Linked DNA regions of Peribacillus simplex NBRC 15720 = DSM 1321. The protein of the gene in region 1 binds, or shares a complex with, the protein of each later gene. Links are inferred from orthologs where the notes say so. Each region holds a gene or a part of one and is shown in the gene's direction. Other genes may lie near its edges. The genes, in order: uvrA and mfd.

Region 1 (17,523 bases):
TGCCAGTTCGCCAGGTGAGTACGAGTCGGAAATGACAGAATAGCCTTCACGGGAGTTCATATCTTCAGGGAAGGAAGAGAGAATATCATATGAATATTTTATTTGTGAAGAATATCCAGCTAAAACACTGAAAATGATCAGGCATGTAAGAATGACGGTCCATGGCTTGGTTGTGACGATATGTCCAATCCAGTTACCGATGCGTCCTTCTTTATGCTTTTTGACGGCTTTTCCCTTTTTCCTTGCCCGTGCTTCTTCCATTTCTGGTGTACGCGGAACGATTGGGAAGAACGAAGCCCTTCCGAATACAGAAAGCAATGCCGGTACAAGTGTTAAAGCTGCCAGTATCATGATTAAAATGGACAAGCTGAATGGTACAGCGAAACGGTGGTAGGCTCCGTATTTGGCTACAAGCAATGTTAGCAGGGAGATGACGATCGTAAGGCCGCTCATCGCAATGGCGCCTGATGAATCTTTAAATGCGGCGATCATGGCTTTCCGTTTGCTTTCATGATTTCTTAATTCACTTCTGTAGTGAGAAATTAAAAATAGACAATAATCCGTTCCGGCACCGAATAATAATACGGTCATGATTGAAATGGCCTGTGAATCGACTGTAATCCAACCATGATCTGCCATGAATCCAAGGATCGGGCTCGTGACAATATAGGCGAAGCCAACTCCGATTAGAGGAATGATGGCTAAAAGCGGGGAGCGGTAAATGAGTAATAACACGACAAGTACAAGTATTACTGTCGCTAATAGCAATTTGAAATCTGCACCTGAAAATAAACCCGTTGCATCGACGGATATCCCTACAGGACCTGTCACTCGAAGGGATAATTCATCTGAATCCGTCGAGACCTTGAATGGGTCCGATCCAATGTGTTCCGATACGGCTTCATTAATGCTCTCAAGATTTTTTTCGAGAATTTCAGTCTCGGTCTTTTCTTTAAAGAAAAGCGGCTGTACGAAAGTCGTTCCATCTTCTGAAACCGATTCTTGAAGAGCAGGCAACGGAATTTCATGGAGCGGCGGTAAAAAAGATTGCTGTGTCAATGGTCTATCTGTCAGTTCTTTGGAAAGGTACTGGATTTCGGCCAAGTCGGCTTCTGTCAGTCCACCTTCCCGATGCCATGTAAGTAGGGCAGGTAATCCAGAGGAGTTAGGAAACTCTTCTTTAATAAGTTCATCAGCCACGACTGAAGGTGAGTCTTCAGGCAAGTCTGCGGCATTATTTACTGTTCGATCATTAACGGCAGGCAATGTGAAGGTTAATGCGATTGCTGCAATTATCCACACAGCAATGACAACCCAACGACTGGTTTTTCCGGTCATCATCCTGCCAAGTCTTCCTAATATTGATTCGTCCAATGAAGGCACCCCGCTTTTTGAATTATTTATCCTTAGTTCATTATAATGGAGTGCTGTTGACATATACAAAAATGGGTATGCTTACTCCATGTTTCTACTAGAAGCTTCAAGTTGTTAATGGCATGAGGGGAAAAGTACTTATTTAACTAATTTCAATTAAATTTGAAGATTGAAGAGTGAAATATAGGGAATAGGGGAAAGTATGGTATGGCTTTTATTAACAGAGGAGGGATTTTTTTGTCCGATAAATCCAAAAAACCAAATGATGAATCGAAAGAAACATTAACGAACAGGCAAGGGCACCCGGTAACGAATAACCAGAGTCTTAGAACTGTAGGGAACAGAGGACCTAGTACACTTGAGAACTATGATTTTCTGGAAAAGATCAGCCACTTCGATAGGGAGCGTATCCCTGAACGGGTTGTGCATGCCCGTGGTGCAGGTGCACATGGTTATTTCGTTCCGACCGGTAAAGCGGGGGACGAGCCGACTTCAAAATATACGAGAGCGAAGGTTTTTCAGGAAGAAGGTAAAAAAACCCCGGTATTCGTGAGATTTTCATCCGTTATTCATGGAGGGACGTCCCCGGAAACGTTACGTGATCCCAGGGGATTTGCCGTCAAATTTTATACGGAAGATGGAAACTGGGATCTTGTAGGAAATAACCTGAAAATTTTCTTTATCCGAGATGCCATGAAATTCCCGGATTTGATTCATGCCTTCAAACCGGATCCGGTCACGAATATTCAGGACGGCAGGAGGATTTTCGATTTTTGCTCGAGTTCGCCTGAAACATTCCATATGGTTACCTTTGTGTTTTCCCCATGGGGCATTCCAGCTAACTACCGCATGATGCAAGGATCAGGGGTCAATACTTATAAATGGGTGAATGAGGAAGGGAAAGCCGTGCTTGTCAAGTATCACTGGGAACCGAAACAAGGGATCAAGAACCTGACACAGCAAGAGGCAAATGAAATTCAAGCTACGAATTTCAATCATGCCACACAGGATCTATATGAAGCGATTGAACGCGGGGACTATCCTGAATGGGATCTCAACGTACAGATCATGAGTGATGATGATCATCCTGAGTTGGATTTTGATCCGCTGGATGATACGAAGATCTGGCCGAAAGATGAGTTCCCATGGCTGCATGTCGGTACGATGGTATTGAATAAAAACCCTGAAGACTATTTCACTGAAGTCGAACAGGCTGCATTCGGCACGGGTGTCCTAGTGGATGGACTGGACTTTTCTGATGACAAGATGTTACAGGGACGTACATTCTCTTATTCCGATACACAACGTCACCGTGTTGGCGCGAATTATCTGCAATTGCCAATTAATGCTCCAAAGAAACCAACAGCCACGAATCAGACTGGCGGACAGATGCAATATGAAGTTGGCAGAGGCAGTCAAAGCCCGCACATCAACTACGAACCATCAACCGTCGGCGGCTTGAAAGAAGCCAAGCAGACGGGCAAGGAGTATACACCTATGGTGGAAGGGAAGCTTGTTCGTGAGACAATCGATCGCCAGAACAATACGAAACAGGCTGGTGAAACATTCCGTGAATTCGAGGATTGGGAAAAAGACGATTTAATTTCCAATTTAGTGGCGGCATTGGCTCCTGCCGACAAGCGCATTCAGGAAAAAATGATAGCACTTGCCGAAGAAGCCGATGAAGAGTATGGCCGCAGATTGAAAGAGGGACTGGCCACGGCTTCTGAACATACGGACTCTTCAAAACCTTTGGGTGGGACGGATAACCCTGAGGACGCCGTTAAAAAAGGACATGAAGCGGATCCATATTGATTGGAGTGAAAAGAAGCAAACTTCCCTTTAAAGGGGTTTGCCTCTTTTTTTTAATGGGCATAATTGATGGATGTGTGGAATGTTCTCCTGATGATGCCTTGAAAATCAAGTGGGAAATTGATTGGCAAAAAACCTCATAATCATTTAAACTGAAACTACTCTATTTTTCTCTTATAAAGGAGATGAAAAAATGATTAAAATTCTTTCTGCCCTTTTCCTTCCTTGTCTACTTGTCATGCTATTTTCAAGAGTCACCTATAACAATGTCGTAGGCCTTGTTTTAACTGTTGCCTTGATTACAGCTTCCGCATATAAAGGTTATACGCATACAAACTTATTGATCATCGTCGATGCCTTATCCCTGACAGTGGGATTTTGGTTATCAAAAAGAATGATGAAACGTACATCCAAGAGCGCCTGACACTAAAGGTGCTTTTTTTGTACTCAAACGTGTCATTCCCCTCAACACATCATGAAGTCCGTAACCTAAAAATAGAATGGATGTTCGCTTATTACTGGTTTGTTTTAAGGCTATTGTGGTAGAATGTGTATATATGCTTTATTAAACCGGAATAAATAGAAGGGATATAGGCATGTCCCGTTTTCATATAAAAATATTTCAATAGGAGGCTATGCTTGGTGAAGGATAAGTTTGAGTTAGTCTCAAAATACTCTCCTCAAGGAGATCAACCGGCAGCAATTGAAATGCTGGTCGAAGGGATTAAGGAAGGCAAGGAAATGCAGACGTTATTGGGTGCAACGGGGACAGGGAAAACGTTCACCGTTTCCAATGTGATCCAAAGAATCAATAAACCGACTCTTGTCATTGCCCACAATAAAACGTTGGCAGGGCAGCTTTACAGTGAGTTCAAAGAGTTCTTCCCTAATAATGCCGTTGAATACTTCGTTAGCTATTATGATTATTACCAGCCAGAAGCTTATGTTCCATCCACGGATACCTTCATCGAAAAAGATGCAAGCATCAATGATGAAATCGATAAACTGCGTCACTCGGCAACTTCGTCTTTGTTCGAAAGGAAAGATGTCATCATCATTGCCAGTGTTTCGTGCATATATGGACTCGGTTCTCCTGAAGAGTACCGGGAGATGGTTGTTTCCCTCCGAACAGGCATGGAAATAGAACGGAATGCCTTGCTGCACAGACTCGTGGATATTCAATATGAGAGGAATGATATTGCTTTCCAAAGGGGGACTTTCCGCGTTCGCGGCGACGTGGTCGAAATTTTCCCGGCCTCACGTGATGAACATTGCGTACGGGTGGAGTTTTTCGGGGATGAGATTGACCGTATCCGTGAAGTCGATGCCCTGACTGGTGAAATTACTGGTGAACGTGAACATATCGCCATTTTCCCGGCTTCCCACTTCGTAACCCGCGAAGAGAAAATGCGGATAGCCATTCAAAATATCGAAACGGAATTGGAAGAGCGATTGAAGGAATTAAGGGAAGATGAAAAACTCCTTGAAGCACAGCGCTTGGAGCAGCGGACCCGTTATGATTTGGAAATGATGCGGGAAATGGGCTTTTGTTCAGGGATCGAGAACTATTCCCGCCATTTAACCCTTCGTCCCTCAGGTGCGACACCATACACTTTAATAGATTACTTTCCAGAGGACTTCCTATTGGTCGTGGATGAATCACACGTAACCCTTTCGCAAATCCGCGGAATGTTCAATGGCGATCAGGCGCGTAAGCAAGTGCTAGTCGATCATGGCTTCCGTCTGCCGTCTGCAAAAGATAACCGCCCGCTAAGATTTGAAGAATTTGAAAAAAAGGTCCATCAATCCATATTCGTTTCGGCAACTCCGGGACCATATGAACTCGAACATACGCCAGAAATGGTTCAGCAGATCATCCGTCCTACCGGATTGCTGGATCCGACGGTAGAAGTGAGGCCTATTGAAGGGCAGATAGATGACTTGATCGGTGAAATACATGAGCGCGTCAAAAAGAACGAGCGTGTGCTCATTACGACCTTGACGAAAAAGATGTCTGAAGATTTAACTGATTATTTAAAGGAAATCGGCATTAAGGTCCAATATCTTCATTCGGAAGTGAAGACCTTGGAAAGGATAGAAATCATTCGGGAACTTCGAATGGGCAAATATGATGTACTCGTTGGAATCAATCTTTTAAGGGAAGGCCTGGATATTCCGGAAGTGTCGTTAGTGACCATTCTGGATGCCGATAAAGAAGGGTTCCTTCGCTCGGAACGTTCGCTTATTCAAACGATGGGCCGTGCAGCCCGTAATTCCAACGGCCACGTCATCATGTATGCAGACCGCATCACGAATTCGATGGAACTTGCCATCAATGAAACGAGCCGGCGTCGTGAAATCCAGGGAAATTATAATAAAGAGCATGGAATAATGCCTCAAACCATTCAAAAGGATATCCGTGACTCCATAAGGGCGACTCATGTAGCCGAAGAAAGCGAAGAGTATAAGGAAGACCTTGCACCAAGCCTCGCGAAGCTTCCTAAAAAAGAGCGTTTAAAAGTGATGGCAAGCATGGAAAAAGAAATGAAAGAAGCGGCAAAGGCACTGGACTTCGAGCGAGCTGCCGAGCTGCGTGATTTATTACTAGAGTTAAAAGCGGAAGGGTGACGAAACATGGCAATGGATAAAATTGTGATAAAAGGTGCCAGGGCCAACAATTTAAAGAATATTGATATCACGATACCGAGAGACAAACTTGTTGTGCTGACCGGATTATCGGGATCTGGAAAGTCTTCCTTGGCTTTTGATACGATTTATGCAGAAGGGCAAAGACGTTATGTAGAATCACTTTCCGCTTATGCCCGTCAATTCTTAGGCCAAGTGGATAAACCGGATGTCGATGCGATTGAAGGTTTGTCACCAGCCATTTCCATAGACCAGAAAACGACCAGTCGAAATCCTCGTTCAACCGTAGGGACTGTTACGGAGATCTATGATTATTTAAGGCTGTTATTTGCACGGGTCGGAAGACCGACCTGTCCGATCCATAATATTGAAATCACCTCACAAACGATTGAGCAAATGGTGGACCGCATTCTTGATTACCCTGAGCGAACCAAGCTTCAGGTATTGGCACCGCTTGTCTCAGGCAGAAAAGGGACACATGCAAAAGTTTTGGAGGAAGTTAAGAAACAAGGATATGTCCGCATTCGTGTGAACGGGGAAATGCATGATCTCAGTGAGGAGATCACTCTCGAAAAAAATAAAAAACATTCGATTGAAGTCATCATAGACCGGATCGTCATTAAAGAGGGTATCATGGCTAGGCTTGCAGATTCATTGGAAAGTGCTTTGCAGCTTGGCGAAGGCAAAGTCATCATTGACGTCATGGGTGAGGAAGAGCTGCTGTTCAGTGAACATCATGCTTGTCCATACTGCGGATTTTCTATTGAAGAGTTAGAGCCGAGAATGTTTTCCTTCAATAGCCCGTTTGGGGCCTGCCCTGATTGTGATGGCTTGGGGGCGAGGCTTGAGGTGGACCGTGATCTGGTCATCCCGAATCAGGATTTAAGCCTCCGTCAACATGCGATTGCGCCATGGGAGCCGACGAGTTCTCAATATTACCCGCAGCTCCTTGAAGCGGTAGCCAACCATTATGGGATAGATATGGATGTGCCCGTTAAAGATTTACCGGAAGAGAAAATGGATAAGGTCTTGCTTGGTTCAGGTAAAGATAAGATATATTTCCGTTATAAAAACGATTTTGGAAGAGTGCAAGAAGGATATATTCCTTTTGAAGGTGTTTTAAGAAACATCGAAAGGCGCTTCAAGGAGACGAGTTCAGACTATATTCGTGAGCAAATGCAGAAATATATGTCAGAACATCACTGTCCAACCTGTAAGGGTCATCGATTGAAAAAAGAGAGTCTTTCCGTGCTCATTCAAGGGGTCCATATAAGTGAAACGACAGCTTTATCAGTGGAAGATGCGTTAGTATTTTTCGATGAGCTTGATTTGACTGAAAAGGAAGCTGCAATTGCGAAATTGATTTTACGTGAAATTCGTGAGCGGCTTGGTTTCCTGGCTAATGTAGGTTTGGAATATTTGACGTTGAGCAGGGCAGCGGGAACATTATCAGGCGGTGAAGCGCAGCGAATACGATTGGCGACGCAGATCGGTTCCCGATTGACGGGAGTCCTCTATATCTTGGATGAACCTTCAATAGGGCTGCATCAGAGGGATAACGATCGATTAATCGAAACATTGAAGAATATGCGCGAAATCGGGAACACCCTGATTGTTGTCGAGCACGATGAAGATACGATGATTGCTGCGGATTATTTGATCGATGTTGGTCCTGGAGCAGGAGCACATGGAGGAGAAATCGTGGCCGCTGGTACTCCGGAAGAGGTCATGAATAATCCTAAATCCTTAACGGGCCAATATTTAGCAGGGAAGAAATTCATTCCATTGCCATTGGAACGCCGGAAAAATGATGGTCGTGTAATTGAGATAAAAGGTGCCAAGGAAAATAATTTGAAAAACGTTAATGTGAAATTCCCACTTGGGGTCTTTACAGCCGTTACAGGAGTCTCTGGATCAGGGAAAAGTACATTAGTGAATGAGATCCTCCATAAATCATTGGCTCAAAAGCTGAATCGGGCAAAAGCCAGACCAGGCGATTTCCGTGAGATCAAGGGTATTGAGCATTTAGATAAAGTCATTGATATTGACCAATCACCGATCGGCAGAACCCCACGGTCGAATCCAGCTACCTATACGGGTGTATTCGATGATGTTCGTGACGTGTTTGCCTCGACTAATGAAGCGAAAATCCGCGGTTATAAAAAAGGAAGGTTCAGTTTCAATGTGAAGGGCGGCCGCTGTGAAGCATGCCGTGGTGATGGCATTATCAAGATTGAAATGCATTTTCTCCCTGATGTCTATGTCCCGTGTGAAATCTGTCATGGGAAACGTTATAACCGTGAAACTCTTGAAGTGAAATATAAAGGGAAAAACATTTCCGACATTCTCGATATGACAGTTGAGGAAGGCGTTAGTTTCTTTGAAAATATCCCAAAAATCAAACGGAAGCTACAAACGATTTTTGACGTTGGTTTGGGTTATATCAAGCTTGGACAGCCTGCTACCACTTTATCAGGCGGTGAAGCACAAAGGGTGAAACTTGCTTCTGAATTGCATCGTCGTTCCACTGGGCGCTCCTTTTATATCTTGGATGAACCAACAACCGGACTTCATGTCCACGATATAGCAAGGCTGCTCCAGGTTCTGCAGCGGCTGGTTGACAATGGGGATACAGTTTTGGTGATCGAGCATAATCTGGATGTCATCAAGACGGCGGACCATATTATTGACCTGGGACCGGAAGGCGGAGATAAGGGCGGTACGATCGTCACTTATGGAACACCTGAAAAAATATGTGAAGTTTCCGAATCGTATACGGGAAAATACTTAAAACCTGTACTTACCCGTGATCAAATTCGCATGGAAAATTGGATTGAAGAAAAAGAAACTGAGCATGAACATGCTTAAAAGAACAAGCCATCAGGCTTGTTTTTTTGTAGAAAAATGACGGTGTGCATTTAATCAATCATTTGATTAAAGAGTAGGAAAACAAGATATTTCCGGGGAAATCATACATCTTCCTGTTCGGAAATTGTCATTTCCCTTTGTCGAATGATGGGAAAAACGGTATTTATGAAACTTTTTAGATATCTAGGCGTATGTATGAATAAAATGATAGAAGAAAGCGAGGAATGTTCATGCAGGAGGAAAGAAAGAAGATTTTAGAAATGATTCAGGATGGAAAGTTATCAGCGGAAGAAGCCATGGGCCTATTGGAAGAATTAGATAAAGCCAGTCAGGAAAGTGAAGCTAAAGAGCAGAAATTGCAAAATGAATTATCGACGGTAGTCGTGGATAAGAAAAGCGAAGGAAGCACTCAGGATACGTTTAAGAAGAATATCCAGTCATCGAAAGAAAAGATTATTGATTTCGTTGAAAGTGCTTTTAAGAAAATCAAAGAAACGGACCTAGATTTCAATTTCGGGAAATCTGTGGAGGTCAGTCATATTTTCCAGCATGATCATGATTTCCTGAATGTTGTTGATGTAGATATAGCAAATGGGAAAATAAAAATCGCCGCATGGGACCATAATGATGTCCGGGTTGAATGCCAAGCTAAGGTATACCGTGTGGAAGATATAGAAGAAGCCAGGAGAAACTTTTTAGAAGAGGTCGATTTTACGATTGAAAATGGAAAATTGAAGTTCAAGGTTCGTGAAAAATCCATAAAGGTTGATACGATCATGTACATTCCAAGGAAGGAATATGAGGACATTCATGTAAGGATGTTCAATGGAGCAATCACGACTGAATCATTGAAATCAGAGAACCTTAAAGCGAAAACGGCGAATGGTGCCATTCATATCATGCAGGGTACGGGTGAATCGTGTGAGCTTGAAACAGGTAATGGGTTGATCACCATTTCAGATACCAACTTTAATGACTTGGAAGCCGAGACCCTGAATGGACCGATTAATGCCGATGGGTACTTCAAGAAATTGGATGTCCAAACTTTCAATGGGGAAATCATCTGTACGAATTCAGGGATGGATTGCGATTCGATCCATGCTAAGTCAGTCACTGGAAAAGTCCAGCTGACCCTGCCACCAGGTAAGGCGATCGAAGGAGAGTTGAAATCAAATTTAGGAAGCTTTAATGTTACTTTGGAAGGGATGACCATCATCGAAGAGAAAAGTGATGTGGTTCAGAAGGTCCTTAAGTTTAAGACGGTTAAAGAAGAGGTTCCTGTGCTTCATGTCTTTGCAGAAACCAAGACTGCAGCGATAACGGTTTCCTGATGAAGAAGAAAGCCCGCTGATATAACTGGCGGGCTAGACTGTAGGCAAACTCGATGGAAAACGAGTTTGCCTACATTTTTTTTATGGTTTGTACAATTTGGATGTTGATTTCCGCCCCCTTTTGTCTGCAAGGTGAGCCCACCAATTTTTGGGGATGAAACAAGCGAAAGGATTCTGAAGTATTGTATGTTCCTCTCATCTCTTTCCTATTCACAGGGACCTTCCCACTGCCGTCATCCGGTTGGAGTGAATAAAAAAACAATAAATCGATAATGCTTTGTTTGGTTATTAACAGAAAAATGCTAAAATAGAAAAAGTATCTCAAAAAATAGCATCGCTCCAAAAGGAGGAAAGATATATGGCAAAAGTCCGTACAAAGGATATAGTAGAAGCGTTCGGTCTAGAACTTATCAGTGGGGAAGAAGGAATTAACCGACCAATCGTAACGAGTGATTTATCTCGTCCCGGACTTGAAATAGCCGGTTTTTTTGATTATTATCCCGCGGATAGAGTACAGCTTTTAGGTATGACGGAGATGTCCTTTTTTAATCGGTTGAATGAACCGGATCGAATACAGAGGATGGAAGAGTTATGCAGGGACTTTACTCCAGGCATCATCATTACGCGTGGTCAGGAAGTGCCGATAGAGTTGATCGAAGCTTCTGAGCGGGAATCGGTTCCTGTGATGAGATCTAGTATGAAGACAACAAGGTTATACAGCCGTCTGACCAATTTCCTTGAAAGCAGGTTGGCACCAACCACTGCTGTTCATGGTGTATTGGTGGATATCTATGGGTTAGGGGTGTTGATCACCGGGAAAAGCGGAGTCGGTAAAAGTGAGACAGCCTTGGAATTAGTGAAACGGGGTCATCGTCTCGTAGCCGATGATTGCGTCGAAATCAGGCAGGAAGACCAAGATACGCTAGTCGGGAATGCACCGGATTTAATCGAACATCTTCTTGAAATAAGAGGATTGGGAATCATTAATGTAATGACACTTTTTGGAGCTGGTGCAGTTCGGAGCAATAAAAAGATCTCAATCGTCATCAATCTGGAACTATGGGAAAAAAACAAGCAGTATGACCGGGTTGGTCTTGATGAAGAAAAAATGAAAATCATCGATACGGAAGTGACGAAAATTACCGTTCCTGTCCGTCCAGGGCGAAATTTAGCCGTTATCATTGAAGTGGCAGCCATGAATTACCGCCTGAAACGAATGGGAGTAAATGCTGCAGAACAGTTTTCAGATCGCTTGAACCATGCCATTGCAGATCCGGAACATGATGAATTTTAAAAGGTTATAGGAAATGAGGGGACAAAATGGAACAAGGAATACAGCCGCTGAATCCAATAGCGATAGATCTAGGCCCCATCCAGGTACATTGGTATGGACTAATCATCGGGTTCGGTGTGTTATTGGGTCTTATTATCGCTTTAAGGGAATCTGAGCGAAGAGGTCTTGATAAGGAAATATTTACGGATATGATTTTGTTTGCTGTCCCAATCGCGATCATTAGTGCCCGTATTTATTATGTGATCTTCCAATGGGAGTACTATTCACAAAACCCGGGGGATATCATAAAAATATGGAATGGCGGAATTGCCATACATGGTGCGTTGATTGGATCGGTGCTGACTGCAATCGTCTTTGCCAAGGTCAAAAAAGTCTCATTCTGGAAGCTGGCGGATATTGCTGCACCGAGCTTATTGTTGGGGCAGGCGATTGGCCGTTGGGGTAATTTCATGAATCAGGAAGCGCATGGGGGAGAAATAACAAGGTCATTCCTGGAAAATATGCATTTGCCTGAATTCATCATTAATCAAATGTACATAAATGGTGCGTATTATCACCCAACCTTTTTGTATGAATCGATTTGGAATATCGTCGGTGTCATTATTCTCTTAAGTTTACGGAAGGTGAACTTGCGCAGGGGGGAACTATTTTTAACCTATGTATTATGGTATTCCATCGGCCGTTTTTACATTGAAGGATTGCGGACGGATAGTTTGATGCTGACGGAATCGCTGCGTATCGCACAAGTGATCTCGATTGTGTTGGTAGCTGTAGCCATTGCTTTAGTGGTCTATAGAAGGGTCCGCGGGCATGCAGACAAAAAATATTTAGATGCATAGGGAATATGTGTAAAGGGAGAGGGCATAGTGTTAGTGGATTCGATTAAAAAGGGACTTCTTTCAGGCTTGAATACAACTTGGTCTTTGGGAAAAGTGATATTCCCAGTCACTCTGATCGTCACTGTGCTTCAATATACGCCTGTCTTGCCCTTCATCATTAACTTGATAGCGCCTTTGATGAATCTCATCGGTCTTCCAGGGGATGCGGCAATTCCGCTCGTGTTAGGGAATTTCCTGAATTTGTACGCAGCGATCGCTGGCATATTAACGCTTGATTTAACTGTGAAAGAAGTTTTTATTATCGCTATGATGCTATCTTTTTCACATAATTTATTGATCGAGTCAGGTGTGGCTATGAAAACCGGTGTCAAGCTGTGGATCATCTTAACTGTACGGATCGGGCTTGCGCTTTTATCGGCGGTCGTCATCAATCTTGTTTGGCAGGGCGGATCTGAAATGGCCCAAGGAGTGGCTATCGGGGAGGCTGCAGAGATTAACGGAGCGGGTGCAATCCTTTTACATGGGGTCATCCAGGCCCTTTCAGGAATCGGCCAGCTGGCGGTCATCGTTATTCCGCTCATGGTGGCGGTTCAAATCATGAAAGATTTAAAATGGCTGGAAGCCTTCTCGAAAGCCCTGGCTCCCTTCATGAAGGTCCTGGGGATGAAGCCGAATGCCTCCATGCCTTTCGTTACAGGCCTGACTCTCGGTTTGGCATATGGAGCAGGCGTAATGATTCAAGCGGCTAAAGAGGATAATGTTTCGAAGAAGGATATGACGATTGCATTTATCTTTTTAGTTGCCTGCCATGCTGTTGTAGAAGACACACTGATTTTTATTCCGCTGGGGATTCCGGTCTTGCCGTTGTTACTTATTCGGGTACTCACTGCCATTGTTTTAACGATGGCCGTTGCGTATATATGGAATCGGACTGACAGGGTACAGAGAAAGGAAGCTGTATATGAACAGTAACATAACTACATTATTATTTGATCTTGATGGGACGTTGATCAATACAAATGAATTGATCATCGCCTCTTTTACAGAAACTTTAAACCACTTTTGTCCTGGAAAGTTCAATCGGGAAGATATCATTCCATTTATCGGACCGACTTTGGTTGATACTTTCTCTTCCATTGATCCAAAACGAGTGGATGAAATGATTGCATACTATCGGGAGCATAATTGGAGGAACCATGATTTGCTTGTGACACAATTTGACGGAGTGTTCGAAACCGTTCAAACATTGAAGCAGAGCGGCTATAAATTAGCAGTCGTTACGACAAAGAAACGTGATGTCGTCGAAAAGGGCCTGCGTTTAAGCAAACTGGATCAATTCTTTGAAGTGGTGGTCACGCTGGATGAGGTGGAAAAGGCAAAGCCGGACCCAGAGCCTTTGGTAAAAGCTTTAAATCAACTCGGTTCGGTTCCTGAAGAATCGATCATGATTGGCGACAGTTATCATGATATTATGGGCGGGAAAAATACAGGTACAAAAACGGCAGGGGTCTCATGGTCCATTAAAGGCCGTGAATTCTTAGAAAGTTATCACCCTGATTATATGCTTGAGCAGATGGCAGATTTATTGAATATCGTTGAGGTTGACAAGCTCACGGAGGCAAGAAAATGAGACGCACGTCCCGCTATCCAGTTGAAGGGGCCAATTCACTATGGCATGTATATAAGACCGTTCCATTCTGGAAAGTCGTAAAGAATTTTGTGGTGATACAGTTGGCGCGTTATACGCCTTTTCTGGGCATGAAGAATTGGCTATACAGGACTTTTTTACATATGAAAGTCGGGAAGCATACTTCGTTTGCCTTGATGGTCATGCCGGATGTGATGTTTCCGGAAAAAATATCGGTTGGAATAAATACTGTCATTGGCTATAATACGACGATCCTTGCTCATGAATATTTGATTCATGAATATCGTTTAGGAGATGTAGTCATTGGTGATGAAGTATTGATTGGAGCGAATTCGACCATTCTTCCAGGACTTTCAATTGGTAATGGGGCGATTGTCTCTGCGGGGACGCTTGTCCATAAGGATGTTCCGGAGGGAGCTTTCGTCGGGGGAAATCCAATGAAAATCATATATACCAAAGAGGAAATGCTTGAGAGAGAGCAGCAAACTTCCTTATGAAAAAAGGGACTTGCCCATATATGCGGCAGGTCCTTTTTAATGGCATTTTGGGTATAACGGAGTCAGTTCATTCTTTAGATGCCCTATCACTTCGTTGATTGATACATTTTCCTGGTTCACCGTCGCTTCATACGTTTCTTTTAAAATTCGAAAAAAACTTTCCTGTGCCTGTTTATCCATATTGAGCATGTCCTCCTATCATCTATTAAAGATTTATGAAGATGGGGCTGAACAACTTCAGCCCCATATCTCATTTATCTATTTCCGATTTCAATAAATCGGCAACCAATACGTACCGTTCCGGTGCACTACCAATATATGAAAAAGGATAGCAGGTTGTTACTGTCAGTGTAGCTTTAGGCTTGGGAACGATCACGGTACGGTCATCTGCATCGACGATACGAACCTTCCTCACTTTATATGTAAACGAACCGGCTTCTGTCTTGGCAATCAGCAAGTCGCCCTCGCCGACTTTACCTAGATCTCTGAAAATTGTATCTCGGTGACCGGATAAAACGGAATTATCCTTTTCACCGGGGAGGACGGACCCCGCATAATGACCGACACCCTTTTCGAGTTCATCTTCGTCCGTTCCGTGATAAATTGGGAGTGTTGCCTCGATTTTTGGAATATAAAGCTCACCCATCAAATCACCTTTCTCCGGTCGTTCTTCATATAGTTCAAGCCGAGCGGGAATATCTGCTTTCGTCTTCGGTTCGGGGAGCTTAGCCGTCACTTCCGTTGTGTCAGATTTCATTTTATATAGGGCATAGCCTTTTAACAGCGTATAGGCGTTTGTCGTTGTAAAATAAAAGCCTAAGGTTAAAAAGCAAACAGCAGTGATAAGTAACCACTTTTTCTTATGCCTGGATTGCCTATTTTTGCTCATCTTAATTAGTGAGTCTCGCTTTTCTAATTAATCCGAAAGCGATACCCATCAACACTAAACCGATTAAAGCACCGAATAAGTAATTACCAGCCGTTTTAGGAAGCACTCCGCCTTTTTCCGTTTTATGTTCAGGTTTTGCGGGTTTCTTCTTTTCTTTTTTTACCTCAGCCACTTTAGAAATGACCTCAGTGGACTGTTTAATGTCATTACCGGTTTCTTTCACTAAATCAGAACCGATCATTTCACCTGTCAATGTGAAATCGAGCAAAAAATTGCTGTTTAAATCATAAATGGAAACTAGTAAACTAGCATTCGTCAATTCCTTAAGCTGGAATAAAGCCTCAAGGGATAGGTTTGTCGTGACACCATCCTGAATTAAGGCGAATTTGAATTGAATTTGCAGCAAGCTTTGAAGATCTTTATATATAGAAAGCAACTCAGCCACTTGTTCTGCTGACAATTCATCAATTGTTTCAAAATACTCGAGTTGATCCATCCTATCGGAGATCGCTATTAAACGATCTTCAAAAGAAGGGTCTTCGACGATAGGTAAAAGATGGTTCATGAATCTGTCGAGCTCTTCGTCTGTAAGGCCGATCTCAGTAAAGAGACCATCCATTAAATCGATGATTTCTTCCTCATCATATTCCATCTCTTCCTCATCATAACCCATTTCTAAATCGATGATATCCTCAATGTCGTAAATGAAATGGAAGGTATCGATGATGGAATCTCCCTCTTCCAGTTCGCCGTATTCTATTAATAATTCCGTAAGTTCAGCTTCTGTCATTTCATATTCATTAAGTAGATTCTGTAAGGTCTCAGGGGTGACGGTCTGTCCTAATGTATCACGCAACTCTTCTACCGATTCCAGTTCATTCAATGTTAAGTCATAATAGGATAAATACTCTTCCAATTCTACTTGCGTCATTCTAACTTCAGAAAGGTATGCATTAAGCTCATCCTGGTTGATCTTAGTTGCCGCAAAACCCTTCGTTCCGCTTAAACCCAGTGAAAAAAGAACGATAAGTGCCACAAAAAATGTAAAAAATCTCTTCATTCCCAGTTCCTCCTAAAATTTTATAATGTTACCAAACTCCTAAATATTATAAAACAGCTAAACCAAATGGTATACATTAATAACGATAAATGGCTAAAGATAGGAAGAATTATCCGGGGAAAAAGGTATAATTCCTTCCGATAGGACTTAAACCAATCATGAAGAATATCCATGACCACCGTGGTATTGAAGTAATGGGGTTAGGCATATTTTCCTTGACGTAAGGTGGGGGCAGGGGTAAACTATTAATAACTTCAACCTGCTACCATATTAGCGAACTAAAGTGATTTAATAGATTATTTCGAGTATTTATATGATTATGTCATTTTATTTGATACTATTTTTATTATATGTTATCCGAAATTTGGATTTAAGCGTGAAACCTTGGAAAGATAAAGGGATAAACAAAATAATGAATGGGTGCATCGGTTTTTGCCTATAGGCGGACCGATTGGATATAGATAGTAATCAATATTTCAAAAGGATGTGCAGTCGTGACAAAGCCATTTATGTTTGAAAAACCATTAGGCATGAGAGATACATTGCCGGTGCTGTATGAAACGAAAGTGTTGGCCAGAAATAAAATGAGTGATGAAATCAAGAAGTGGGGCTATCAATTTATTGAAACGCCTGCTTTGGAATATTATGAAACAATTGGAGAGGCTTCAGCAATATTGGATCAACAGTTGTTTAAACTTCTTGATTCCCAGGGGCATACGCTAGTACTCCGTCCAGAGATGACAGCCCCCATTGCACGGGTCGCAGCATCCAAACTGTTAAAACAGCAAATTCCGCTTCGCTTGGCCTATTCCGCGAATGTATACCGGGCACAGCAGCGTGAAGGAGGCAGGCCTGCAGAATTCGAACAGATTGGTATTGAGTGTATCGGAAATAAGTCTATAAGTGCCGATGCTGAAATGATTGCCCTGCTCGCGGATGCTTTAAAGGCTGCCGGACTTCAGGATTTTAAGATTTCCATTGGACATATTGGATTTCTGCAAGAATTTTTCTTAAGCATTCTAGGTACGGAGGAAAGAGCCTCTATATTAAGGAAGTTTTTGTATGAAAAGAATTATGTTGGTTATCGCGAGCATGTTAAATCACTGCCGCTTTCATCGATTGATAAACAACGGCTTATCGAATTTACCTCATTAAGGGACAGTGAAGGAACCTTGGAAAAGGCGCTAGGGTTGGTTGAAAATAATAAAGGGCAAGATTCTTTGGCTGAACTGAAGGAATTGTCTGCGCAGCTGAAAGAATTTGGC
Region 2 (12,197 bases), 400 kb from region 1 along the record:
ACACTATTACTAAAATAGGGGGTTACCAAATGGCTCTCCATTATCGATGCCGACATTGCGGAACTAAGCTGGGCTCAATCGAGGCACACTCACTGAGTACGGAGCAGTTAGGTTTTAATCAACTTACCGATGAAGAGCGACAAGAGATGATCGTTTATGATTCTGAAGGGGATATGCATGTAAGGGCGATATGTGAAGATTGCCATGAATCGCTGCAAAGAAACCCTGATTTATATGAAAACGATTATATTATTCATTAGCGGGAGAGGGCTTTGGACAAAATCCAAAGCATTTTTCCGTTTGTCTGGAATACCAGGGCACATCGCCGTTAATAAAGAGGACGCTTGGTGAAATGGCCAAGTTCAAATACAAGGATTTAAAATGTTTTTCGCACGTTAAAGAGAGGGGGGAAAGAAAATGAATGGATTGCAGAACTTGTTCTCCAAACAAGATGATGTTCATTCGTTAATAGCCGGCATCGATGAAGGACTTAAGGAGCAAATCGTCTCTGGTCTGACGGGTTCCTCGAGATCACTATTGCTGGCTTCCGTATATGAAAAGACGAATAGGCCCATTTTATTAGTTACCCATAATTTATTGCAAGCACAAAAATTCCATGAGGACTTATCCAGTTTCATACCCGAGGAAGAATTATATATATATCCAGCTAATGAATTGATTGCGGCTGATTTGAGTGTAGCCAGCCCGGAATTAAGGGCCCAACGTGTAGAGGCATTGAACTTTTGGGCGGAGGGAAAGAAAGGGATTGTCATTGCGCCAATTCCCGGGGTGCGTCGTGTGCTTCCTCCAAAGGATATTTGGAAGAGGCATCAGCTCGCGTTTAATTTAGGGGAAGACATCGAACTTGAAGCAACGCTTAATAAATTCATTGCTATGGGTTATAACCGGTCTGAAATGGTTGCTTCTCCAGGTGAATTCAGTATCAGGGGCGGTATAATCGATATTTATCCGATCACCGAACCTAATCCAATACGAATTGAATTATTCGATACCGAAATAGATTCAATAAGGACTTTTTCAAGCGAAGATCAGCGGTCCATCGAGAAACTCAAGAAAGTGACGATTGGTCCTGTCAGTGAGGCTTTGCTAGAGACGGAGCATATCGAAAGAATCATAACAAGGCTAGAGAGCGGATTAAGTAAAAGCTTGAAGAAACTTAAAGATGAAAAAACCAAGGAACAGCTGGTTCAAACGGTCAGTTATGAACTTGAACAGCTGAAAATGGGGAATAAACCCGACAAAATCTTTAAATACTTAAGTTTAGCGTATGAAGATCCAGCTAGTTTAATAGATTATTTACCGGTAAATGGTTTGGTTTTCTTAGATGAAATCAGTAGAATCCAGGAAATCAATGATTCTTTGGAAAAGGAAGAGGCTGGTTGGTACACGGACCTTTTAAGTCAGGGACAAATTATCCATGATATAAAATTGGCTCACCCCATGCAGGAATTAATAATGAAATCCAGCAGGCCGTTTGTATACCTTTCATTGTTTTTACGGCATGTACCGCATACGAATCCTCAGAATATCCTGAATTTTGCCAGTAAACAAATGCAAAATTTCCATGGACAGATGAATGTGTTCAAAGCTGAACTGGAACGTTGGAAAAAAGGGAAATATACAGTCGTCATACTTGGACAGGATGAAGAACGGGTAAAAAAGCTGCATTCAGTTTTAGCCGATTATGATATAGAAGCAGCAGAACTGTTTAATGCGAACAGCATCCTTCCAGGTAAAGTACAGATTTTACGCGGCAGTCTGAATAGCGGCTTTGAATTACCTATGCAAAAGTTCAGTATCATTACGGAAACGGAATTGTTTAATAAGAAGTCAAAGAAATCAGTACGGAGACAGAAATTATCGAATGCGGAGCGAATCAAGAGTTATTCCGAACTGAAGATAGGTGACTATGTCGTTCATGTTAATCACGGTATTGGTAAATACTTGGGTATTGAAACCCTTACGATAAATGGGGTCCATAAAGATTACCTGAATATTCGTTATCAAGCGGATGACAAATTGTATGTTCCTGTCGACCAAATTGATCTTGTCCAAAAATATGTCGGTTCTGAAGGGAAAGAACCGAAGCTTTATAAGCTAGGCGGAACGGAATGGAAACGTGTCAAAAGCAAGGTTCAATCATCCGTTGAGAACATTGCCGATGATCTAATCAAGTTATATGCAGAAAGGGAAGCGGCTAAGGGCTATGCCTTTTCACCTGATGGTGATATGCAGAGAGAATTCGAAACATCATTCGCTTATAGCGAAACGGAAGATCAATTACGTTCCATAGTCGAAATAAAAAAGGATATGGAACGGGAACGGCCGATGGATCGTTTATTATGTGGCGATGTTGGATATGGGAAGACAGAGGTGGCCATCAGGGCCGCTTTTAAAGCCATAATGGATGGCAAGCAAGTTGCATTTCTTGTTCCGACCACAATCCTCGCCCAGCAGCACTATGAAACATTAAGGGAGCGTTTTCAGGATTATCCCATTTCGATTGGTCATATGAGCCGTTTCCGGACTAAAAAACAGCAAACGGAGACGATTAAAGGCTTGAAGGCCGGCACGGTGGATATAGTGGTTGGCACGCATAGGATTTTATCCAAAGATATCGTGTACCGCGATTTGGGGTTGCTTATCATTGATGAAGAACAGCGCTTTGGCGTTACACATAAGGAAAAGATCAAACGGTTAAAAACTAATGTGGATGTACTGACTTTGACTGCGACGCCGATTCCGAGGACTCTTCATATGTCCATGTTGGGCGTGAGGGATCTGTCTGTCATCGAAACACCGCCTGAGAACCGATTCCCGATCCAAACTTATGTCATGGAGTATAATGGCTCGTTGGTAACGGAAGCGATAGAACGGGAATTGGCCAGGGACGGTCAGGTTTATTTCCTTTACAATCGGGTAGAGGATATAGCAAGAAAAGCAGAAGAAATTTCCATGCTGGTGCCCGATGCCCGTGTCACCTATGCTCATGGGCAAATGTCAGAGCAAGAACTGGAAGCCGTCATGTTCGGCTTTTTAGAAGGTGAATATGATGTTTTGGTAAGTACAACCATTATAGAGACGGGTGTTGATATCCCGAATGTTAATACGCTTATAGTGAATGAAGCTGATAGAATGGGACTTTCACAGCTCTATCAGCTGCGTGGCCGTGTAGGGCGATCCAATCGGGTGGCATATGCATTCTTCACTTATAGGAAAGATAAAGTGTTGACGGAAGTAGCAGAAAAACGTCTTCAATCCATTAAGGAATTTACAGAATTGGGTTCAGGGTTCAAAATCGCGATGCGTGATTTATCCATCAGGGGAGCTGGAAACATTCTAGGGGCTCAACAACATGGCTTCATCGATTCAGTTGGTTTTGATCTGTATTCACAAATGTTGAAAGAAGCGGTAGATGCGAAACGTAATGACCAACCAGCCGAAGAAAAGAACAACCTGGAAATTGACGTTGAAGTTGATGCTTATATCCCTGATGCCTACATAATGGATGGACATCAGAAAATAGAAATGTATAAAAGGTTCAGAGGGATTGCTTCGCTTGAAGAAGTGGAAGAATTACAGGATGAAATGATCGATCGTTTCGGAGAATATCCAGAAGAAGTTTCCTATTTATTCATGATTGCCGAAATGAAGGTATATGCAGAAATGGCCGGAATTGAAAGCATTAAACAATTAAAGCAGGAAATCAGCATTCTCCTTAGGGAAAAGGTCAGCAACGATGTGGATGGACAAAAGGTGTTCGAGCTGGGATCGAAGTATGGCCGTATGGTGGGCTTCGGCATGGACGGCAATCGAATGAAGCTGGTCCTGCACATAAAAGGCGTAGAACAAAGCAAGTGGCTTAATATCTTATTTGAGATGGCCAAGGGTTTACAGTATGTAAAAAAAGAGACGCAAGCCACAAAAAACTGAATTGAATGATTGTCCTCTCGAAGAAATTTTTTTAGGTACCATGGTAAAAAAATGCAACAAAAAGAAAAATTTTTTCAAAGTGCATAGAACTTACCATTAGAAAAATACTAAGTACAATAGCTGGTGATGATTTTGCTGCAAAATGAGGATTTATCAAATCAATTAGATGAAAGTGAGGCAACATTAGATGAAAGCAACTGGTATCGTTCGCCGAATTGATGATTTAGGAAGAGTCGTCATCCCGAAAGAAATTCGCAGGACCCTCCGTATTCGTGAAGGAGATCCACTGGAGATATTTGTAGATAGAGATGGGGAAGTCATCCTAAAGAAATACTCTCCTATTAGTGAATTAGGCGATTTTGCAAGGGAATATGCAGAAGCACTTTATGATAGCCTTGGAAACCCAGTTATGATTTGTGACAGGGATACTTACATTGCAGTGGCAGGCGGCTCCAAAAAAGAATACTTAAATAAAAGCGTTAGTGAACTAGTGGAAAAAATCATGGAAGAAAGAAATCCTGTCTTGGAGTCTCCGAATGGACAAATTTCATTCGTTGATTCCAATGATGAAGAGGTTCAATCTTATACTGCAGCTCCGATCATTGCGAGTGGCGACCCGATTGGTGCCGTCTTGATTTTCTCTAAAGATAGTACCATTGGTGAAGTGGAACAGAAATCTGTTGAAACAGCAGCGAGTTTCCTAGCTAGACAAATGGAACAGTAACCTTGGACATGCCATTATATTTTTAAAGGTGAAAAGGGCAGCAATCGCGCTGTCCTTTTTGCTCTTTCTAAAAGGTTAACCGGATGGGGGCAGACATAAAGTGGGGGAGAATATTCTTCGAGGTGAATATGGAAAAAAATTAACAGTATGGCTGGGATTGAAAAATAACCATTAGAATTATGCTATAATAACTACCACATATGAGTGAAAAGGGGAAAAAGAATGGCTGAAAAGCCTTATAAAACATCAAATGAACTTTTTCGAGGTGCGCTGATTTTGAGCGTAGCAGCGATTATCGTAAAAGTATTGAGTGCGGCCTATCGCATACCTTATCAGAACATTGCGGGTGACATCGGGTTTTATATCTATCAACAGGTTTATCCCTTCTACGGTGTTGCTTTTACATTATCAACACTTGGCTTTCCGGTAGTCATATCCAAACTTATTGCCGAACGGGAGTCTTCCAAAAATAACTTTGCAGTCAAGGACATTTTAGTGACATCATTCGTCGTCTTAAGTTCGATAGGAGTCATGATGTTTGCTGCACTATTCCTTGGCGCTGATTGGATTGCAGGATGGATGGAGGATCCGCATTTAGCCGGTCTGCTGAGAATCGTTGCCTATTCCTATTTATTAATGCCGATTTCATCTGTTTTAAGAGGCTATTTTCAAGGAATAAACGACATGTTACCGACGGCAGGTTCGCAGGTCGCTGAACAATGCATCCGTGTATTGACGATACTTGTGCTTTCCACAATATTCGTGTATCTTGGCTACTCTCCTTATATGGTCGGCAAGGGGGCAGTCTTCGGTTCGATTACCGGCGGCATAACTGGCCTGGTACTGCTTATTGCTTTCGTTATTTTAAGAGAAGAATGGAAGCTTTTTTTACGAATGAGAATCAAACCGGCAAATTTCATCAAAATTTCCAAGGTCCTGATTTTCCAAGGTTTGGCCTTTTGCATAACTGGCTTGATCCTCATCTTGTTTCAGTTCGTTGATTCACTGCACCTGTATTCCCTACTAAGGGAAACGGGTATGGGGGAAAAGGAAGCCAAAGAATGGAAAGGGGTATATGACCGTGGACAGCCTTTACTTCAGCTAGGTACAGTCGTGGCCAATTCTTTTGCATTGGCGCTTGTACCTGTAATATCCGGATTCGTTCAGAGGAACAATGAACATGAATTATTGAATAAGATTAAGTTGGTGCTTCGTGTAAGTGCGACGATAGGACTCGCTGCCGCGATCGGGCTGGTGGTGACGATGAAGCCTGTCAATCATATGCTGTTCATGGATGCCAAAGGGACAATTACTTTAGCAATTTTCTCTTTATCGATTTTATTCACATCCCTCATAATGGCAGAAGCGGCAGTAATTCAAAGTTTAGGCTATTCGTTCGTACCGGTGATCATTACGATTGTGGGGGTGGGCAGCAAGTGGGCTTTAAACCTTGTTCTAGTTCCCCATTACAAAATCGCGGGAGCAGCCTCGGCAACAGTTCTTGCATTTATGATCATGACTGTATTATTTTATGCGGTTTTGAGAGTACATATTAAAAAGGCATTAATTGAAAAGAATCACGTGTTAATAATCTTGAAGAGTACGGTTTATATGGGTACGGCGGTTGTTTTATTCAATAGCTTATTCGAATTGATGTTTTCAGGCGAGAGCCGGTTGTTAGCTACGATCCAAGCTTTGGTCGGTGTAGGGATCGGTGCAGCCGTTTTTGTGATGACCGCCATTCGTGCAGGCTTATTTGGTGAAGAAGAACTTTCACTTATACCCGCAGGTTCAAAGCTTAAGCGATTTATAATAACGAATAGGAGTATACGAAATCATGAATGAGATTACGATAATAGGCCTTGGTGCAGGGGATTTAGATCAGCTTCCACTAGGGATTTATAAAAAATTGATACAAACAGAACAATGTTTCGTAAGAACGATCGATCATCCGGTAATCGGAGATTTGAAAAGGGAAGGAATCAATTTCACGGCGTTTGACGGGATATATGAAAAGCACGACCAATTTGAAGCGGTATATGAAGAAATTGCCGGAACATTATTACAAGAGGCTTCAAACCGTTCCGTTCTATACGCGGTACCGGGGCATCCTATGGTTGCGGAAAAAACGGTTCAGCTTTTGCTCGAAAAGAGTCCGGCTCTTGGAATAGCCATTAAGCTGGAAGGCGGGCAAAGTTTCCTTGATCCATTGTTTCAGGCTGTTAAAATCGATCCGATTGAAGGGTTCCAGCTTTTGGATGGAACAGATCTTTCCCCGGATGATTTGCACATTACCCAGCATATGATAATCGGACAGGTGTATGACGCATTCAGTGCATCCAATGTGAAGTTGACTTTAATGGAAAAACTTCCGGATGACTACGAGGTATATATCGTTACAGCGGCAGGCAGCAGTCAGGAAAAAGTGACAAAATGTGCTCTGTTCGAGCTCGACCGTCAGATGGAGTTAAGTAACTTGACGAGTGTTTATGTCCCGCCTGTTAAAGAAGAAACGTTACAGTATCGGGAGTTTTCTAAGCTACGGCAGATCATCGCAGAACTTAGAGGTCCTGACGGATGTCCTTGGGATAAGAAACAAACTCATGAAAGCTTGAAGAAATATCTAATAGAAGAAGCGTACGAGCTGATTGATTCCATCGATGAAGAGGACGATGAGGGCATGGTTGGTGAACTTGGGGATGTCCTTCTCCAGGTGATGCTTCATTCACAAATCGGTGAAGATGAGGGCATGTTCACGATCGATGATGTGATTGAAGGCATTACGGCGAAAATGATTCGACGCCACCCTCATGTATTCGGAAATGTTGAAGTGAACGGCGAAGAAGATGTATTAGTTAACTGGCAGAAAATTAAAGAAAATGAAAAAGGGAGCGAAACAAAAGCTCTGAAATCCATACTGGATGGTATTGAGAAATCGCTGCCAAACTTACTTCGAGCCGAAGAGTATCAAAAAAGGGCTGCGAAGGTCGGATTTGATTGGGATGAGGTTTCCGAAGCCTGGAAAAAGGTCAGGGAAGAAGTGCAGGAATTGGAAGAGGAAATATTAAGCCCGAACAGAGATGTCGAAAGAATAAAATCAGAGCTGGGCGACCTCTTTTTTGCGCTTGTCAACATTTCACGTTATTATGACATACAAGCGGAAGAAGCCGTCTACAAGGCAAACCAGAAATTCCACCAGCGTTTTACATATATAGAAGAGTGCATTCAAAGGGCAGACAAAAAGTTTGAGGATTATACATTGGAAGAATTGGATTCATATTGGGATGAAGCAAAAGCTAAAGGACTTTAATTAAGGGAGAGATTTGAATGTCGATGAGATTGGATAAATTCCTAAAAGTTTCAAGGTTGATCAAGCGCCGCACACTAGCGAAGGAGGTTGCGGATAAAGGGAGAATCACGATTAACGGACAACAGGCCAAAGCAAGTTCGAATGTGAAAGATGGCGATGAGTTGACTGTAAGATTCGGTCAAAAGCTGGTTACTGTACGTGTCGATAAAATTCAAGAAACGACGAAAAAAGAAGCGGCTGCAGATATGTATACTATCGTAAAGGAAGAAAAGCTAGCGGAGGAGTAAGGACAGGCTTGGTTCTAATTCCACTCTTACGGACATACACTTGTACAAAATCAGTGGTACTGTGAGGGATGAAAAATGAGCCAATATATTGATCCGAATGCTGGTTACACAAAAGGAACGATCCAAGAGCACGATGTAACGATGAAAGGCCGCCGTTTACTTGATATTACCGGTGTCAAACAAGTTGAAAGTTTTGATAATGAAGAGTTTCTGCTCGAAACGTCAATGGGATTCTTATCTATCCGGGGCCAAAACTTGCAAATGAAGAATTTAGACGTTGATAAAGGCGTCGTTTCCATTAAGGGAAAGATTTTCGACCTTGTTTATTTAGATGAGCAATCTGGGGAGAAAGCTAAAGGCTTCTTTGGCAAATTGTTCAAATGACCTTAACGATCCAATTTTATACGTTGCTTGCGATGATAGGCATGGGCAGTGGCTTTGGAGCTGCCCTGGATACGTATAGCCGGTTCCTGAATCGTTCAGAAAGGAAAAGGTGGATTGTATTCATCCATGACTTCCTTTTCTGGATCATCCAGGGACTCCTTATTTTTTATGTTTTGTTTTTAGTGAATGAGGGAGAGTTTCGCCTCTATTTATTTTTGGCCTTATTATGCGGTTTTTCAGCTTATCAAGCACTTTTCAAAGGTTTCTATCAACGTTTTTTGGAGATTTTGATAATACTTGTGATAAAGTTGGCGAGATTTATAACGCATTCGGTTCACATGCTGATATTTCTACCGATAAAATGGGTAATAGTATCTGTAATAGCCATCATCATTGGGATAGGTAAGTTCGTTTTAGCATTATTAAAATGGGCGGGGAAACTTCTTCTCTTTATTTTGAATATATTCTGGAGGCCATTAAAATGGATTCTGACTTATATATGGAATTTATTGCCGGTTTTTGTTACGAAAAACGTCGGGAAGTTTTATAATAAAGGAAAAGGGATTTTATTGAAAATAAAGAATTCTATATTTAGAACGCTAAATGGATGGAGAAATAAAAAGAAATGAGGAGCGATAAAAAATGAGTAGCCTGCGTAAAAGGAAAGTGGCAAAAATAGAAAATCCCTACGTCGCTCAACAAGAGAAAAAAGTACAAACCGTAGAAAAAAAGAAGCGTGGTCTTATGCGTAGATTAACTCTTTACTCAGTTTTCGCCGCTGTCTTTTTGATTTTTGCCGTTTCCACCCTCATAACGCAAAATGTTGCACTGGATGAGAAAGTTAAACAGAAGGAAGAATTGAAGGGAAAGTTAGCTGAATTGAAAAAAGACGAGACCCTTCTTAAAGAAGAAATCGTAAAGCTTAATGACGACGACTATATAGCGAAAATAGCCAGACGGGATTACTTCTTATCTGAAAAAGGCGAAATCATTTTTACCCTTCCAAAAGGGAAGGAAGATAGTGACTAATATTGACACTGTTTTTTTACTTTCGTTATAATATAGTGTGAAGAGATTTTTTTAACATTTCTAAGGAGGAACATTTTTTTTATGTCAATCGAAGTAGGCAGCAAGTTACAAGGTAAAGTAACAGGCATAACTAATTTTGGTGCATTTGTAGAGCTACCTCAAGGTTCAACCGGTCTTGTCCATATCAGTGAAGTGGCTGATAACTATGTCAAGGATATCAATGATCATTTAAAAGTGGGCGATACAGTTGAGGTGAAAGTCATCAATGTTAAAGATGGCAAGATTGGCTTGTCCATAAAAAAAGCGATAGACCGTCCTGAAGGTGAGCAAAAACCTGCATACACACCACGTCCGCGCCAAGGAAGAGGGAATGACAGCCGTTCCAAAGACTTCCGCTCGAAAGGTAATAGTTTCCAACCGAAGGAAAACTTTGAGCAAAAAATGGCTAAATTCTTAAAAGATAGCGAAGACCGCTTAACGACCCTTAAACGTAGCACCGAAACGAAACGGGGAGGTCGAGGAGGAAGACGCGGATAAAATTGCTGCTGAAAATAATAGTTTAGCAACTTTTCCTGTGAAATTATTCATAGTGTAGATAAAGGCAAGCTTGCCGGCTTGTCTTCTTTTAATTATCAACGACATAAAAAAAGCGCCTCTGAACACTTACTAAGATAAGTGTTCAGAGGCGCTTTTGGTATTTGATGACCCGTACGGGATTCGAACCCGTGTTACCGCCGTGAAAGGGCGGTGTCTTAACCGCTTGACCAACGGGCCGTGATTTTCATGATAAAAGATAGCGGCAGAGGGGATCGAACCCCCGACCTCACGGGTATGAACCGTACGCTCTAGCCAGCTGAGCTACGCCGCCATAATGGTAAGTGCTACTGAAGCACAAGTTATATCTTACATTCGTGAAGGAAAAATGTCAACAAAAAAAATAAAGTTTGTCGGTTTCCATTTCCTGATTATTTATTCGTGTTATTTTCCGCAAAAATAACCTAAAAACTTTGCTTTTCTTCAAAAAAAAAAGAACACCCGTTTCTGTATTGAAAAAAAAGGCACAAAAACCTGTATACAAATGATTGTTCAAGAAGAATTTCGTCGAACGTTTTTCTTATCCGCTTATAAAATTCTGACAAAAAAATGGACAAGCCCTCTATATAATAAAAATCACTAATACGAATGGGGTGTTGAAATGGAAAAAGTAGAAAGACCTATGATGGAACCTCTTGGAGATGTTCAGTTAAAAGAAGCGAAGGCAGGGGCCATCAATTGGATCCAACAACTGCAAATGAAGACGGAAGATATATTCATAAAAAAAGGCATCTCTTTAGCAATTATCGGTTTTTTATTAGGACGGGCATTAATTCTTTCGCAGCTGGCACCATTTGGACTTCCGTTTTTCGCAGCCGTTTTTCTCATGAGACGTGACAGGGCGCCACTGGCTTTATTCGGATTGATTGCAGGTGGGCTGACCGTTCACTATTCCAACAGTTTAGTAATCTTTGCATCGGCGTTCCTGCTTCTGTTATTTCATAAGATTAAGAGGCCCGCCGTAGAAGGACAATTCAAGACGATGTCGATGTACGTCTTTGCTTCACTATTCCTGGTCAACCTGGCTGAGCAATATCTGGTATTTCGAACGATTCAGCTGTACGACTTGATGATGATAGGAGTAGAGGCGGGACTCGCAATGATTTTAACCTTAATCTTCATACAGTCCATCCCGATGCTGACCATTCGGACTAAGTCCCAATCATTAAAGACGGAGGAAATCGTCAGCATCATCATCTTGCTGGCTTCGGTGATGACCGGAACCATCGGCTGGATGATATACGATTTATCACTCGATCATATATTCTCGCGATACCTGGTCCTCCTCTTCGGGCTGGCGGGAGGGGCCGCCATAGGCTCCACTGTAGGTGTAGTTACTGGATTGATATTCTCCTTGGCAAGTATTGCGAGTCTTTATCAAATGAGCCTTCTTGCATTTTCAGGGCTTCTGGGCGGTTTGTTGAAGGAGGGAAGGAAGATAGGGGTTGCCGCAGGCCTCTTGATTGCTACGTTACTGATAGGTTTATATGGTGAGGGCACCAGTAATATTATGGTGACCCTTTATGAATCACTTATAGCTGTGGCCCTATTTATATTGACACCGTCATCCATAATCAACAAAATAGCGAAACATATACCGGGCACAGTCGAGAATTCCGATGAACAGCAGCAGTATGCCCGGAAAGTGAGGGATGTCACCGCTCAAAGGGTGGAGCAATTCTCACATGTATTTGAGGCGCTCTCTAATAGCTTTTCCCAAGTGGATGAAAGGGGGAGATTGGAGGAAGATGAGAAAGAATTCGACTACTTCTTAAGTAATGTAACGGAAAAAACGTGCCAGCTTTGTTTTAAAAAAGAACAATGCTGGTCCAAGAACTTTAATACAACCTATGACGGCATGCAGGAAATTATGCTTCAATTAAGTGAAAATAATGGTCAGCTCCCTCAAAAAACT

The links.
Region 2: the proteins of uvrA (region 1) and mfd are in contact, whole or in part, in a crystal structure (PDB 4DFC), measured with the Escherichia coli proteins. The link is inferred for Peribacillus simplex NBRC 15720 = DSM 1321 from one-to-one orthologs.

What each region holds. Positions count from the first base shown.
Region 1 is NZ_CP017704.1:2,897,516-2,915,038, forward strand. What follows is about bases 5,462-8,900. They hold uvrA (excinuclease ABC subunit UvrA), read left to right. Parts: upstream 5,462-5,820; coding sequence 5,821-8,700; downstream 8,701-8,900. Other genes in these bases: uvrB (excinuclease ABC subunit UvrB), read left to right, coding at 5,462-5,814. In the rest of the region: BS1321_RS13825 (MMPL family transporter), read right to left, coding at 1-1,374; BS1321_RS13830 (catalase), read left to right, coding at 1,582-3,189; BS1321_RS13835 (CsbA family protein), read left to right, coding at 3,380-3,610; more of uvrB, read left to right, coding at 3,829-5,461; BS1321_RS13850 (DUF4097 family beta strand repeat-containing protein), read left to right, coding at 8,931-10,031; hprK (HPr(Ser) kinase/phosphatase), read left to right, coding at 10,390-11,325; lgt (prolipoprotein diacylglyceryl transferase), read left to right, coding at 11,352-12,164; BS1321_RS13870 (nucleoside recognition domain-containing protein), read left to right, coding at 12,192-13,136; pyrophosphatase PpaX, read left to right, coding at 13,126-13,794; BS1321_RS13880 (acyltransferase), read left to right, coding at 13,791-14,309; BS1321_RS27515 (YwzD family small protein), read right to left, coding at 14,346-14,489; BS1321_RS13885 (class D sortase), read right to left, coding at 14,560-15,198; BS1321_RS13890 (processed acidic surface protein), read right to left, coding at 15,200-16,258; BS1321_RS13895 (ATP phosphoribosyltransferase regulatory subunit), read left to right, coding at 16,753-17,523. UniProt on the Escherichia coli protein: The UvrABC repair system catalyzes the recognition and processing of DNA lesions. UvrA is an ATPase and a DNA-binding protein. A damage recognition complex composed of 2 UvrA and 2 UvrB subunits scans DNA for abnormalities.
Region 2 is NZ_CP017704.1:2,496,375-2,508,571, reverse strand. The notes cover bases 82-4,154. They hold mfd (transcription-repair coupling factor), read left to right. Parts: upstream 82-417; coding sequence 418-3,954; downstream 3,955-4,154. Other genes in these bases: spoVT (stage V sporulation protein T), read left to right, coding at 4,142-4,154; BS1321_RS11935 (anti-sigma-F factor Fin), read left to right, coding at 82-260. Outside these bases: more of BS1321_RS11935, read left to right, coding at 30-81; more of spoVT, read left to right, coding at 4,155-4,678; BS1321_RS11920 (putative polysaccharide biosynthesis protein), read left to right, coding at 4,901-6,523; bifunctional methyltransferase/pyrophosphohydrolase YabN, read left to right, coding at 6,516-7,988; BS1321_RS11910 (RNA-binding S4 domain-containing protein), read left to right, coding at 8,012-8,275; sporulation protein YabP, read left to right, coding at 8,351-8,659; spore cortex biosynthesis protein YabQ, read left to right, coding at 8,656-9,288; BS1321_RS11895 (FtsB family cell division protein), read left to right, coding at 9,302-9,688; BS1321_RS11890 (S1 domain-containing RNA-binding protein), read left to right, coding at 9,770-10,225; spoIIE (stage II sporulation protein E), read left to right, coding at 10,884-12,197. UniProt on the Escherichia coli protein: Couples transcription and DNA repair by recognizing RNA polymerase (RNAP) stalled at DNA lesions. Mediates ATP-dependent release of RNAP and its truncated transcript from the DNA, and recruitment of nucleotide excision repair machinery to the damaged site.